DNA from 3 places in the Sporosarcina sp. Y1004 genome. Region 1 is predicted to be linked to each of the others. Evidence: riboswitches for the same ligand, from Rfam matches in the RefSeq annotation. Region 1 holds a riboswitch; each other region holds the start of a gene.
The links. A riboswitch is a leader RNA that binds a small molecule or an ion and turns the genes downstream of it on or off. The one in region 1 is predicted to bind thiamine pyrophosphate.
Positions count from the first base shown of each region.

Region 2: it holds a riboswitch for thiamine pyrophosphate, as region 1 does, so the genes downstream of both, thiD (bifunctional hydroxymethylpyrimidine kinase/phosphomethylpyrimidine kinase) here and thiT (energy-coupled thiamine transporter ThiT) in region 1, are expected to answer to the same signal.
Region 3: it holds a riboswitch for thiamine pyrophosphate, as region 1 does, so the genes downstream of both, tenA (thiaminase II) here and thiT (energy-coupled thiamine transporter ThiT) in region 1, are expected to answer to the same signal.

Region 1 is NZ_JBYHFQ010000017.1:35,619-39,853, reverse strand. It holds gene map (type I methionyl aminopeptidase) at 43-789, opposite strand; gene AC25Y6_RS12465 (hypothetical protein) at 896-1,012, opposite strand; gene AC25Y6_RS12460 (magnetosome magnetite crystal formation protein family) at 1,077-1,418, opposite strand; TPP riboswitch at 1,526-1,628, shown strand; gene thiT (energy-coupled thiamine transporter ThiT) at 1,712-2,269, shown strand; gene AC25Y6_RS12450 (tryptophan-rich sensory protein) at 2,308-3,039, opposite strand; gene AC25Y6_RS12445 (M3 family oligoendopeptidase) at 3,201-4,235, shown strand, end outside.
Region 2 is NZ_JBYHFQ010000001.1:134,244-138,478, forward strand. It holds gene AC25Y6_RS00785 (DUF3238 domain-containing protein) at 1-308, opposite strand, end outside; gene thiE (thiamine phosphate synthase) at 363-1,022, opposite strand; gene thiD (bifunctional hydroxymethylpyrimidine kinase/phosphomethylpyrimidine kinase) at 1,015-1,845, opposite strand; TPP riboswitch at 1,925-2,031, opposite strand; gene AC25Y6_RS00800 (histidine phosphatase family protein) at 2,372-2,947, opposite strand; gene AC25Y6_RS00805 (NADPH-dependent FMN reductase) at 3,476-4,036, shown strand; gene cdaS (sporulation-specific diadenylate cyclase CdaS) at 4,118-4,235, opposite strand, start outside.
Region 3 is NZ_JBYHFQ010000005.1:4,280-8,514, forward strand. It holds gene AC25Y6_RS04930 (AAA family ATPase) at 1-762, opposite strand, end outside; gene AC25Y6_RS04935 (exonuclease SbcCD subunit D) at 759-1,919, opposite strand; TPP riboswitch at 2,068-2,171, shown strand; gene tenA (thiaminase II) at 2,279-2,971, shown strand; gene AC25Y6_RS04945 (ABC transporter ATP-binding protein) at 2,958-3,707, shown strand; gene AC25Y6_RS04950 (ABC transporter permease) at 3,704-4,235, shown strand, end outside.

The sequences.
Region 1 (4,235 bases):
CCCAGCTACATTGGATTGACGGGGAACAGCCCTTTTTTGTTATTAGAGTTGTGTCAGTATAATTGGTTCACCTTTTGTAACGATAATCGTATGCTCGATTTGTGCAACGAGCGACTTGTCAGGTGTGATGAAGGTCCATCCGTCCCCAGACTCGATGATATGCTCTGCTTTTTCAGAGATAAAGGGCTCGACCGCTAGAACCATGCCTTCTTTCAGAAGTGTCTTATCCCAAGCGTCGTAATAGTTGAGCACATGGGATGGTTCTTCGTGCAATGCTTTACCAATGCCATGACCAGTCAAGTTCTTGATGACTTTCAAGCCATGTTCTTTTGCTTCGCGTTCAACCGCTTTTCCAATTTGGTTTAAACTGGATCCGGCTTTGACCTTCGTCATTGCACGCTCAAATGCACTTTTAGCTACATCACATAATTGCTGTTTCTTTTCATCAGGCGTACCGACGACAAAAGAAATACCAGTATCAGCGAAGTATCCATTATATGAACCGGAGACATCGATGTTAACGAGATCTCCATCTTCTATAATGCGGGAACCTGGCATGCCATGCGCAACTTCACTGTTGACGCTAATGCATGTATTTCCAGGGAAGTCATATTCTGCAATCGGTCCTGAAATTGCGCCTTTCTCTTTGAAGAGACGTCCGCCTATGTCATCAATTTCTTTTGTTGTTTTACCGGGGATTGTCGCTTCTTTCATCACGTCTCTGATTTCGGCTACAATTTTGCCGATTTTTTTTAAAGCTTCAATTTCCTCTACCGTTTTTGCAATCATTATTTCCAAGTCCTTTCTACCGTGCATTCTTTTCTATATCATACTATATCATAATAAACAGAACAAAAAAGTCTACAAACCATAAAAATGTTTGTAGACCATCTTATTATCTTCTTGGTTTTAATGTACCTGATGTTTTTTTATTTGACATGGCTTTTTTCACAACCGGGTAGATAATGGGCGCCCATTTCATAGCGGTTTTTAAAAGTTTTCCAATTTTCATAAATAATCACTCCTAGTGAAAGCATATATTTATCATTTTCCCGAAATAGAGGTTTAGTAAACATTCATCTCAATACCTTAACACCTTGAAAAACATTCCATACTAGAATGGCCATAAGCAGTAGTCCATAGATAAGCATGAATAAGAATGGCGTAAGTTGCCAAAATCCGAAGTTTGTGCTCGGCATTCCATTGATACTTTCCGTAAAGGAAAACATTGAAAAAGAAAATATGACAATTGTAGCAATAAGGAGGATGACAGGAACAAGGTGTGAAACTAAAGAACGTTTTGCATGGGATTTCACTTCTCGATCATCTGTAACAAAATAAACAATGATGGGAAGAAGCAAAGGGGAGAAGAAGACACTAAAATAGCATAGAGCAGCTAATAGTTTACTGTTTGTCATGTAGATTCCTCCGTTCAACTTTTACTATATAGGAAAATCACTATGTTTGTTAATCATCTTGCTTATAGGATTACCCTCCTATACAATGAAATAGACATTTGAATAACTTTAACCACAAGGGGTGCCTGTTTTGGCTGAGATTGGACATGAAGTTCTGACCCTTAGAACCTGTAAGATTATTCTTGCGTAGGAATGTGGATGGAAACTGACATATTTGATGTCCCATTCTATCCGGGATGTCTTTTTTTTATGCCCACATCCTACGCTACAACTAGGTAGGAGGAGAATTTGAGATGGATAGGAAAAGACTTCAATTATTACTTGAGGTTGCTATTTTAGGAGCAATTTCTTTTGTTCTAGATAAAATCGGATTTTCAATGCCTCAAGGCGGATCGGTTACGTTGTCAATGCTACCGGTAGTTGTTATGGCATTCCGTTGGGGAATTGCAGGGGGTATGCTTACAGGTTTTGTAAGTGGACTGCTGCAGTTGGTAACAGGGGGCTATGTATTAAACCCTGTTCAAGCGGCGCTCGATTATTTCGTGGCTTATGCCGTTGTGGGTCTGGCAGGCGTAACACTAGCTTGGCTGTTAAGTAGTAAAACGAAAGGTAAGAAAGGTTCAGTGGTTGCCGCAATCGTCATTGGGACAATCATAGGGGGGCTTCTCCGATACCTGATTCACTTCATCGGTGGCATTGTGTTCTTTGCTTCCTATGCGCCTGAAGGACAGCCTGTCTGGTTATATTCTCTTGTTTATAACGCTTCCTATATGATCCCTGCAATTATATTGACGGCAATCGTTGCATCCATATTATTTACTACAGCACCCAGGCTACTTGAGCCTAAATAAGAAACCGCCGTCCTTCCTTATGGAAGAATGGCGGTTTCTTATTTGGTTGCAAGCGATTTTCTATTGATGACCATGAAGCCGATAATGGTGGCTGCAAGAAACAGAGCTGCGGTAGTAACAAATAACTCATTTATACCATTTTTTACAGCGATACCGATAAATACCCAAACAAAGACGAGAGCTAGAGAAATATCTGCATAATGGTATAGGTAATGAAGAGCAATTGCAGTAGCAATGGTCAAGTAAATGACGGTCCATAATGGGGTACTTAATCCCAATCCACTCCACTCATGCAAAGTGAGGACATAACTGATATTTGTAATTGCTGCGACAAAAGTCCATCCAAGATAGACTGCAATTGGAACCCTACCGAAAAAGGAATTATCTTTTTTGGAGTAGGTAAAATAAATGGACAATAGCGCTAACAGAAGTCCTAATATGATAACAATCGTCCATTCAAAATAACCGAAATGCCAAAGTAGAATCCAAGCAACATTAAAAAGACAGCTGATTACAAAAAAAACTGCTCTACGGTTGAACAATGCGTGTTCAACGTTTGCCTTATTCCGTATGAAGCCATATAACCAGAAAGCCATTAGCATATATATAACTGCCCATATTGAAAAGACATAATCAGCTGGTGTAAATAATACCGGTAAACTATTTGAGATTTCACCAGTTGTTTTTCCATTGATAGGTAATATATTTGCAGTTGCGTTGACAACAATAACTGCAATGAGTGAAAGTACCATGAGTAGTATTCTAAACATATTTAAATCCCCCTACTGAATAGTATACAGAGGAAAGCTGGACCCTGCGAAGGAAAGTATGAACCTTCCGTCACAATTGCATAATTTCGCATACCGAAGATTCATGTTATAATTAGATGGTGTTTTTAGAAGATTTAGAATGAAGTGAAGGGGGAATTAATATGGCGCTTAAAAAATATTCGGAAGTCTGGGATCTTGACGTTTTCTTCAAAGGTGGAAGTGAATCAAACGAATTGCGGACACACTTAGATGGTGTAAAGGAGAAAATCAGTTCGTTAGAAGAAACAGCTTCAAAATTTCCAGTTCCCCAGTCTGCAACCGATTCACAAGCCGTTGCAAATCTTATTGAATCACTGGTTGACGCAGCACTTAATATGTCGCAGGCAGGCGCTGTCATTGGCTGTTTTCTAGCGGCTGACACGACTGATAAAAAAGCATTGCAACTGCAAGGGGAAACGGCTTCACTAGGGGCACGCTTCTCAACAGTCTGGCTTATCATTCAACAAACACTTGCTAAAGCTGATGAAGATACATGGAATGAGCTTATGGTATCAGATGAATTAAAAGAATTTGCATTCGTACTGAATGAATGGCGCAAAGAAGTGGAATTGAAATTGTCCGAAGAAGAAGAAAGTATTATCACTTCTTTGAGTGTAGATGGTTATCATGGGTGGGGACAATTGTACGATATGTTGGTCGGTGATATTAAGATAAAAATTGAACTTGACGGAGAAGAAAAAGAACTTTCTGTAGGGCAGGCGAATAATCTAAGTTCACATGCAGATGCATCCATACGAAAACATTCATTTGAAGCATTGGAAGAAGCATGGCAAGGAAAAGAAGACTTTTTTGCATCTGCCTTAAATCATATCGCAGGATTTAGACTGGAAGTATACAAGAAACGCGGCTGGGATTCCGTATTGAAAGAACCCTTGCTCCGCAATCGAATGAGTGAAAAGACGCTCGATGCAATGTGGGGAGCAATTGGCGAAAATAAAGCGCCTTTCGTGGAATACTTGAACGCCAAAGCGAGAATGCTAGGTACTGATAAGATGAACTGGTATGACATGGATGCACCGGTTACAACATCTACAAAGAAGATGACCTATCAGGAAGGAGCAGAATTCATATTAAAACACTTTGGTGAATTCGGTCCAGAACTTGAATCATTCTCACGAATTGCGTTTGAAGAGAGT
Region 2 (4,235 bases), on a different contig from region 1:
TGCGTTTTTGCAACGATGGTTGTCATAATAAGGAATTGGAGTGGATTTTCTAGTTCCTTCTCTTCAGCAAAAGCAGGCGTTTGCAATACAATAACGTCGACAACATTTCCATCTTCGACTCGTTCAATGGAATAATTATATAGTTTGCCATGTTTGAAATCACCGTCGCTAAATTCAGGCACGGTTCCTTCATATAAATGGCATCCGTCTTTATAGACATTATAGGTCCCACCTACATCATTCCATGTGAAATAAATCAAATCTGGCTTATGCAACACGGATTGTATCTCAAATGCTTTCTTTTTCATAAACACGCCTCCGTCCTATTCAGAAGTGTGGTGTATTTTACGCATGGTTAAACATCACATTTCGATGCCAGTTAATGAAAGAAGCACTGCCCCTTTCACTCGACTTGCCGCTTCCGCAGGATCTTCTTCTCCCGAAATCGCAGAAATCACTGCTACACCGGACGCTCCTGCCTTAATAACTGCACCCGCCTTACGTTCTGTAATACCGCCAATACCAACGATAGGTAACCCAGGCAAAAGAGCTGCTACTTCACTTACCATTTCAACCCCAATGGTAGGTTGCGCATCACTTTTCGACGTCGTTTCATAAACAGGACCAAGGCCAATGTAATTTGCCCCCGCATCAGATGCGGCTAGCGCCTCCTCCACATTATGGGTAGAAACACCGATGAGCATGCCTTCGCCGACCCTCTTGCGCACCGCAATAACATCTCCGTCTTCCTGTCCAAGATGGACGCCATCCGCATCTATCTCAATTGCCAGATCCAAATCATCATTGACGATGAACGGCACATTATATTGTCCGCACAATTGCTTACACGAGATAGCAAAAGACTTCAGTTTTTCACCCTGTAAAGCACCATGCCCCTTTTCACGTAACTGAAAACATGTGATACCACCTTTTAGCGCCTCTTCCAATAAGAACAGTGGGTCGAGTCCTGCCAAATTCGTAGTTCCCATGATGAAATAGAGATTTACAGTCCGCTTATCCATTCACTACAACCCCTTCAAGTATCTTTTTTTCACGTCGCCCATACGCCCAGTGATTCGTAGGGCCGTGACCTCCACCAATTCCTAGTCCATCTTCAATAGCCGCGTGAATGAAACATTTCGCAGAAACCACCGCCTTCGCAGCAGGTTCCCCATTTGCGAGAAAAGCTGTCAGTGCAGCAGAATAGGTGCACCCCGTTCCGTGCGTATCTTTCGTATCTACCCAAGGCGAGCGAACTGAAAATCGTTCTCCATCCGCTCCCATAAACAAATCTTCCGCGAATAACGCTTCTTTGCGGTGCCCCCCTTTAATGAGGACTGCACGAGCACCCAAAGCCAATATACGTTTCGCCGCTTCTTCCATATTCGCATCAGACTTTATCTCCATTCCCGCAATTACTTCCGCTTCCGGGATATTTGGCGTTACAATGGCCGCAAGCGGTACCAGAACGGTTTTTAATGCAATAACCGCCTCATCTTTTAATAATGAAGCACCGCCTTTTGCAATCATCACCGGGTCGATAACCAGCGGAATTCTATTCAAACGAAGAGCATCTGCCACTGTATGAATAATTTCTGAAGAAAATAACATTCCCGTCTTAATGGCTGTGACTTCGAAGTCCTCCATTACCGCCTTTATTTGCGCTTCAATGATGTTCAAATCAATTGGTTGAATCGCCGAAACGCCAAAAGTGTTTTGCGCGGTAACTGCTGTAAGTGCTGACGTACCGAAAACACCCAATTCCTGAAACGTCTTCAAGTCCGCTTGAATACCCGCACCGCCACCACTATCCGATCCCGCAATCGTCAATGCCACTTGTACCATTCAATTCGCCATCCTTTTATATATATTAAAAAGCCGCTTTCCGATGACGTTAGGAAGCGGCTGGCCATTTACATAGTGCTAAAAGGCGTACCCACTTTCCTACGCCGGTATAATCCGGATCAGGTTCCAAGGGTCCGCGCATCCATGCACGTCTCAGCCTTAAAAAAGGCTCCCCCAGTGGTTGTTGAACTATTCAGCTTTGTATTTAGTGTACCATACCCGCTCTAAGAAGACTGATAAGTATATTATTTAGGAGCGTGTTTACTTCTTTAATAGACCAGGAAGAGTATAATTAAAAATACAATATCGAAAGAAGGCGCATTTGTATGCATAAAGCAGACAGCAGACCGAATAATCCCGACCGATCCATGTGGTTCAGTTTTTTTGGGGCACTCGTTATTATCGCACTAGTCATTGTTACTAGTCTTACAATGGGTTAATATATCAAACTACCAAACAGGCCAAGACTCCATCGGCCTGTTTTTTCATCGCTAGACAGGACATAGTGCGCCGCTTCGCAGTCTTGTCATGTGCTTGTCGCGTCTTGCAGGCGACCTCCGCTTTTGTTACTCCAAAGTCGTTCCACGGTTGTGGCTTCGTCATTAATGTGAACGACGTAGACATCTGGATTGGTTAGTGCTTGCCACTTTTCAAAACCAAAGTGTTCATCATGGCATCTTAACAACAATGCCATCAAATTCCCGTGCGTTACGAGCACCGTTTTTGATTCCTCACCTAGTTCATCAATTACATCGCATATCCGCGACATAGCCTCTCTTGAAGATTCCCCATTATCATATTTTAGGTGAAGGTCCAAAAAGGTATCCTCGAGTTTTATCAACCAATCCCTAAACGCAGTCGAACTCAACACCCTCTCCTTCAGTCTGCTATCAACCTCGACATACAAACCTTTCTTTTCCATTAGAGGCTTGGCTGTTTCACGTGCACGCTTAAATGGGCTCGTAATAATCCGATCCACTTCAATTTCATCGAAGAAGTCTGCAAGATGCCCCGCTTGTAATATGCCCTCTGCAGTCAAATCCGCCTCCGGTTCCTGCCCTTCGGCTGAGCAATGGCGCACAACATATATCGTTTTCCCCATTTCTGATTCCCCCCTTACATACTATTCTATTTTCCCTCGTAGTCTGAAAAGGAAACATTTCAGGTATCATGCAATTACAAAACGACTCATTTAGCTAGCAAAGCAGATATGTAGACAAATAAGTTTAAAGGGCTTAAGCTTAAATTATCTCGAATTCAAGATAGCACCTCTTATATAACTTTCTTGGAACCACTTTCCAATTAATTATTTTGGATTCTAGCTTTAGGTGACTATACAATTCATTTACATCATAGAAGGACTTTCAATTTAAATTAAGTTGGAGATACTATATTTAAATTGAACTTTTCACTTCTCAGAGAATTACATAAGTCCCGTCATGGCGAAGTACGCATCAAATTAAGAACGGAATGGTAGCACAGTAAATTCAAATTGGTTGATCTTCTGATGTAATCCAATTGCAGATATTCGTGTTTCATTCACATTTTCCAACAAAGAATAGTAATGGCGGTGTAAGTAATGGGTTTTTTCAATAAACTATTTGGCAAGAATAATGAGGAGGAAATAACAATGACTAACGCAAAACTAAAAATCGGTATTGTTCAAGGTAGTGTACGTGTAGGTCGTAATGGTGATGCTGTTGCAAAATGGATGAACGAATTTGCACAAAAACGCAATGACGCAGAATATGAAATTGTGGATCTTGCAAATTATAACCTTCCACTTTTGGGCTCAGCAAACGCACAACCTGATGCTGAAACTCAAATTAAAGCATGGTCAGAAAAAATGGCTTCTTTCGACGGCTATATTTTCGTAACTCCTGAATACAATCACGCAATCGGTGGAGCACTTAAAAATGCACTTGACTACTTGAACCCAGAATTGAACAACAAAGCAGCTGGGTTTGTTGGATATGGTAGCTTAGGTGGTACGCGTGCACACGAAAACCTTCGTCTAATCTTAGGTGAGCTACAAGTTGCTGACGTACGTACGGCAGTTACATTCTCACTAATGTCAGATTTCGAAGACATGAGCGTGTTCAAACCTGCTGACTACCATGCTGGTAACGCTAACACAATGCTTGACCAAGTTCTTGCTTGGAGCGGCGCTTTAAAAACTTTACGTTCTTAATAGTCAAAAGGTGTGAAAGGATGACTACTCATCCTTTCACACCTTTTTTCATTTTAACTCACTAAATTCATTTCCCCGAAATTATACGAATAGTGCGCTTGAAGTAATAATAGGATGAATTTCTCCATTTATAGCAAAAGAAACTTTCCCTGTCTCTTCGGAAACTACCAACACTAAAGCATCGCTTACTTCGGATAAA
Region 3 (4,235 bases), on a different contig from region 1:
TTCTTGATAAAATGTGAGTTCCTCTTCCAATCCTAGTACGACTTGGTTCACGTTATAATATTCATTTGCCAAGACAGTAAAAACTGAGGATTCCCGTTCCGGCAGTAAGGATGTTATTTGACCAATATGCCCTTCGCTTAATTGCATTTCTTTGGTAAGCGTCGCCTGTGCACCGTCTTTCTGCCCTTTCAACTGCTCCACAATTTCACGGTACTGATCCGTCTTGAATATTTTACGCATAATTGTTTCTTTGTTTTCTGTATCAGATGTCAGAAATTTCCGGAACTCTCCTTGAGGCAACATAACAATCTGACTGAATTGCGCCTGTGTGAAACCAATCAGTTCTTCCGCCTTTTTGTTGATTTCAGAAACGATTTGCCTATCGACCAGCGGTACTTCCCCGTTTACCGTAAGTTCATAAAACTCGCTGCGCGCAGCCGTTTCGGACTTGTTTCCTTTTTTCAGATAAGGGATTTGACGCATGATACGGTACTTCTTGTTATGTATCTCAAATGTCAGCTCGACGGCTGTCTGGACTGTATCGTCAGCAAAGTCGCTTCGCATCGCCCGGATATCCGTCCGGTCTTCTCCACTCGCCTGGCCGTACAATGCAAAACAAATTCCATCGAATATCGTCGTTTTCCCAGCCCCGGTCGCACCTGAAATGACGAATAGCCGATTGTCTTTCAATTCCCTAAAATCGACTGTTTCCGTCCCTTTATACGGACCGAACGCTGTCATCGTCAATTGAATAGGTCTCAAAGTCCCGTCCCCTCCTTCTGCATAACTTCATGGAGAACTTGCGCAAACAATTCTTCCGTTTCCGCATCTGCCGCCTCGCCTTTCATTTCTTCGTAAAATGCTTTAAATAATGTTAAATCATCGTGTTTACCATGTTCCGTCCTCTGTTGTTCGTCCACTCTATTCGCAGTCAGCTTGACCATTTTACGCTCAACATGCATCGCATTCGGATAGACCGAACGAACTTTTTCCATTGGAAATAAAACCGGCGTTTCATCCAGCAATTTCACGAAAACATAATCCTCACTTATAGGATGCAATAAGATATCTTCCATCGTACCTTCGACCGTCCGCATATCATGTTCCGGTTTCAACTCACGTTTTTCAATAATGGTGTGTCCATCAGCGTCCATATCGACAATGAAAAAACCTTTTTTATGATGTTCTTCTGAAATCGAATATTTCATCGGCGAACCTGCAAAACGGACTGACTCATTCAATACATAATGCGCCTGATGCAAATGACCAAGTGCCGTGTAATGGAACGGTTCAAAAAGATGTGCCGATACGTATTCCGCACCGCCAATCGCGAGTGGCCGTTCCGAATCACTTGTGTTGTCTTCGCTTTCTCCATGAGGTGTTACAAACGCATGTCCAACAAAAACGTGTCGCGCACTATTTGACATCTGGGAGCGAATCCCTTCTATCACTTTTTTCATCGCGTCATTATGATTCGCAATCGTTTCATCTCCATGTATATGTTTCACGACGGAAGGATCTGCAAATGGAACCAGGTGAAAATGGACTTCGCCGAATTCATCCGTCAAAACGACCGGCTCAATAACTTTCGTCAGTTGACCGGCTATATGATAACCGTTTGCTCGCATCAATCCGCTGCCAAAATGGAGACGCCCAGGACTATCATGGTTACCGCTAATAGCGAGGACCGGCGTCCCTAGTTCTATGGTGATTCGTTCGAGCACTTCATCGAGCAACGCAATGGCTTCTGTTGGCGGTACTGCCCGGTCATACAAATCCCCTGCGATGACGACCGCATCGGGCTTCTCCTCTATGATTGCCTCTATAAATTGGTCAAGAACATACCGTTGTCCGTCTGTCATGTAAATGCCTTGAACAAGCTTACCTAAATGCCAGTCTGCAGTATGGAAAAACTTCACTGTCATTTCCCCTTTCAATGATCTTTTCTACTACTTTACAGGACAAACCGAGAAAAATGAAACATGCATTCCTTTTTTCAATTCCAAAATTAAGGTTGACCTCCCAATTTTTCTATGCTTATATTAGAGATGAATCCAATTTCATAAGATCCACCGCTAGGGGTGCTCTAACAGAGCTGAGAGAGGCATGTGTCTTGACCCTTATAACTTGAACTGGTTAATACCAGCGTAAGGAAGAGGTGCTGACACAATATTTCTGCCAGTCTGTTTTTGCAGATACAATTGACAGTCTACAACCCACTTCTTTTTCAAGGAGTGGGTTTTTTGGTTGGCTATCAATTTTAGGGAGTGTTGGAGAGATGAAGTTTACTGACCGCTTACTGGAAAAAATAACACCAATTTGGAGACAGAATCACAGCCATCCGTTCGTTCAAGGGATTGGCAATGGTACCCTAGACCCCGATAAATTTAGATTCTACATGGTACAAGATTATTTATATTTGATTGATTATGCAAAAGTTTTTGCAATTGGTGCTGTAAAAGCCGACGACTTGGAAACAATGGGCAAGTTCGCTACGCTACTTGATGGCACACTGAATACAGAAATGGCACTACATCGTAGTTATGCGCTCCGGTTCGGTATTTCTGAACATGAACTAGAAAATGCAAAGCCCTCTCCTATCGTGCTTGCCTATACGCACTACATGTTACATGTCAGCCAAAACGGTACTGTCGCCGAAGTTATGGCTGCACTTCTTCCATGCGCGTGGAGTTACTGGGAAATAGGTAAAGAGCTAAATGCGATTCCAGGTGCAGCTGAACATCCGTTATACGGTGATTGGATACGCATGTATTCGTCCGAAGATTTCGGCGACCTCGCAATCTGGTGTATCGATTTGATGAATAAATCTGCAGAAGGAAAACCTGAACATGAACTATTAAAGCTCGAAGAAATCTTCCTTAATACAACTCGCTATGAATATATGTTTTGGGATATGGCCAATACGAAACAGATGTGGCCCGAGGTTGAAAACTCCAATGTTATCGTTTGACAATGTATCATTCGCTTATCATTCAAGCAACAACATACTGGAAAATCTATCATTTAATGTACTACCCGGTGAATTCATTTCAATAATCGGGGTTAGTGGTTCCGGTAAAAGTACCATCTTCCGACTTGTAACAGGATTAGATGAACCTACTTCTGGCACCATTTCACTCGATGGGGTTCAAAACAACCGCCGCCTTGGTAGCGTCGGTTATATGCCGCAGCAGGATTTGCTTCTGCCTTGGCGCACGATTTTAGAAAATGCATGTCTCCCACTTGAACTAAAAGGGATGAAACAGCAGTCTGCAAGCAATCAGGTATTACCGTTATTAAAGGAGTTCGGTCTTGGCGGTACAGAAAAAAAATATCCGGCAGAACTTTCTGGCGGGATGAAACAGCGAGTCGCTTTTTTGCGCGCTGTCCTTTCCGGAAATTCCCTTCTCCTGCTGGATGAACCCTTTTCTGCATTAGATGCAATAACTAAGTTATCAATGCAAGAGTGGCTAATTGATCAATGGAAGATACATCAATCTACTGTGTTATTCATTACACATGACGTTGAAGAAGCGCTATTTTTATCAGACCGTATTTTCCTGTTAAGAAATGAGCCGGTGACTTCATTCGAAGAAATCAGAGTTCCACTTGAAAGGCCTAGAACAAGAAGTGATTTACATCGAACGGATTTGCTTGAGCTAAAGGAACAATTGCTAAATACGCTACGTAGGGAGGTAATGCAATGAAAAACATTACCCCCCTTCTGATCATTGCATTATTCGGTAGCATCTGGGAGCTAGGTGCAAGACTTTACGATAAACCATTCATCTTGCCTTCTCCTATTCAAATTTTAATCCGTTTTTGGGAGCTAAAAGAAATACTGTTGTTAAAGCACTTACCGATGACTTTGCTAACAATTATCATCGGACTAGCCATTTCAATTATTTCAGGAGTTGCAATCGCCGTTTGGATGTCTTCCAGTCCCAGAGTTCGAAAAGCGCTCTATCCGATTTTAATAGCTTCACAAATGATTCCTATTATTGCACTTGCACCTATTTTTGTACTCTGGTTCGGATACACAATTTGGAGTAAAGTCGCAGTTACAGTACTCATCACCTTTTTCCCGATTACTGTAAATACATACGACGGGCTATCTTCTGGAAGTAAAGAAATGCGCGAGCTTTTTTTAACAATGGGCGCAAAAAAACAGGATATTTTCTTGAAATATTCTGTTCCCACTGCCCTACCCCACTTCTTTTCAGGATTGAAGATTG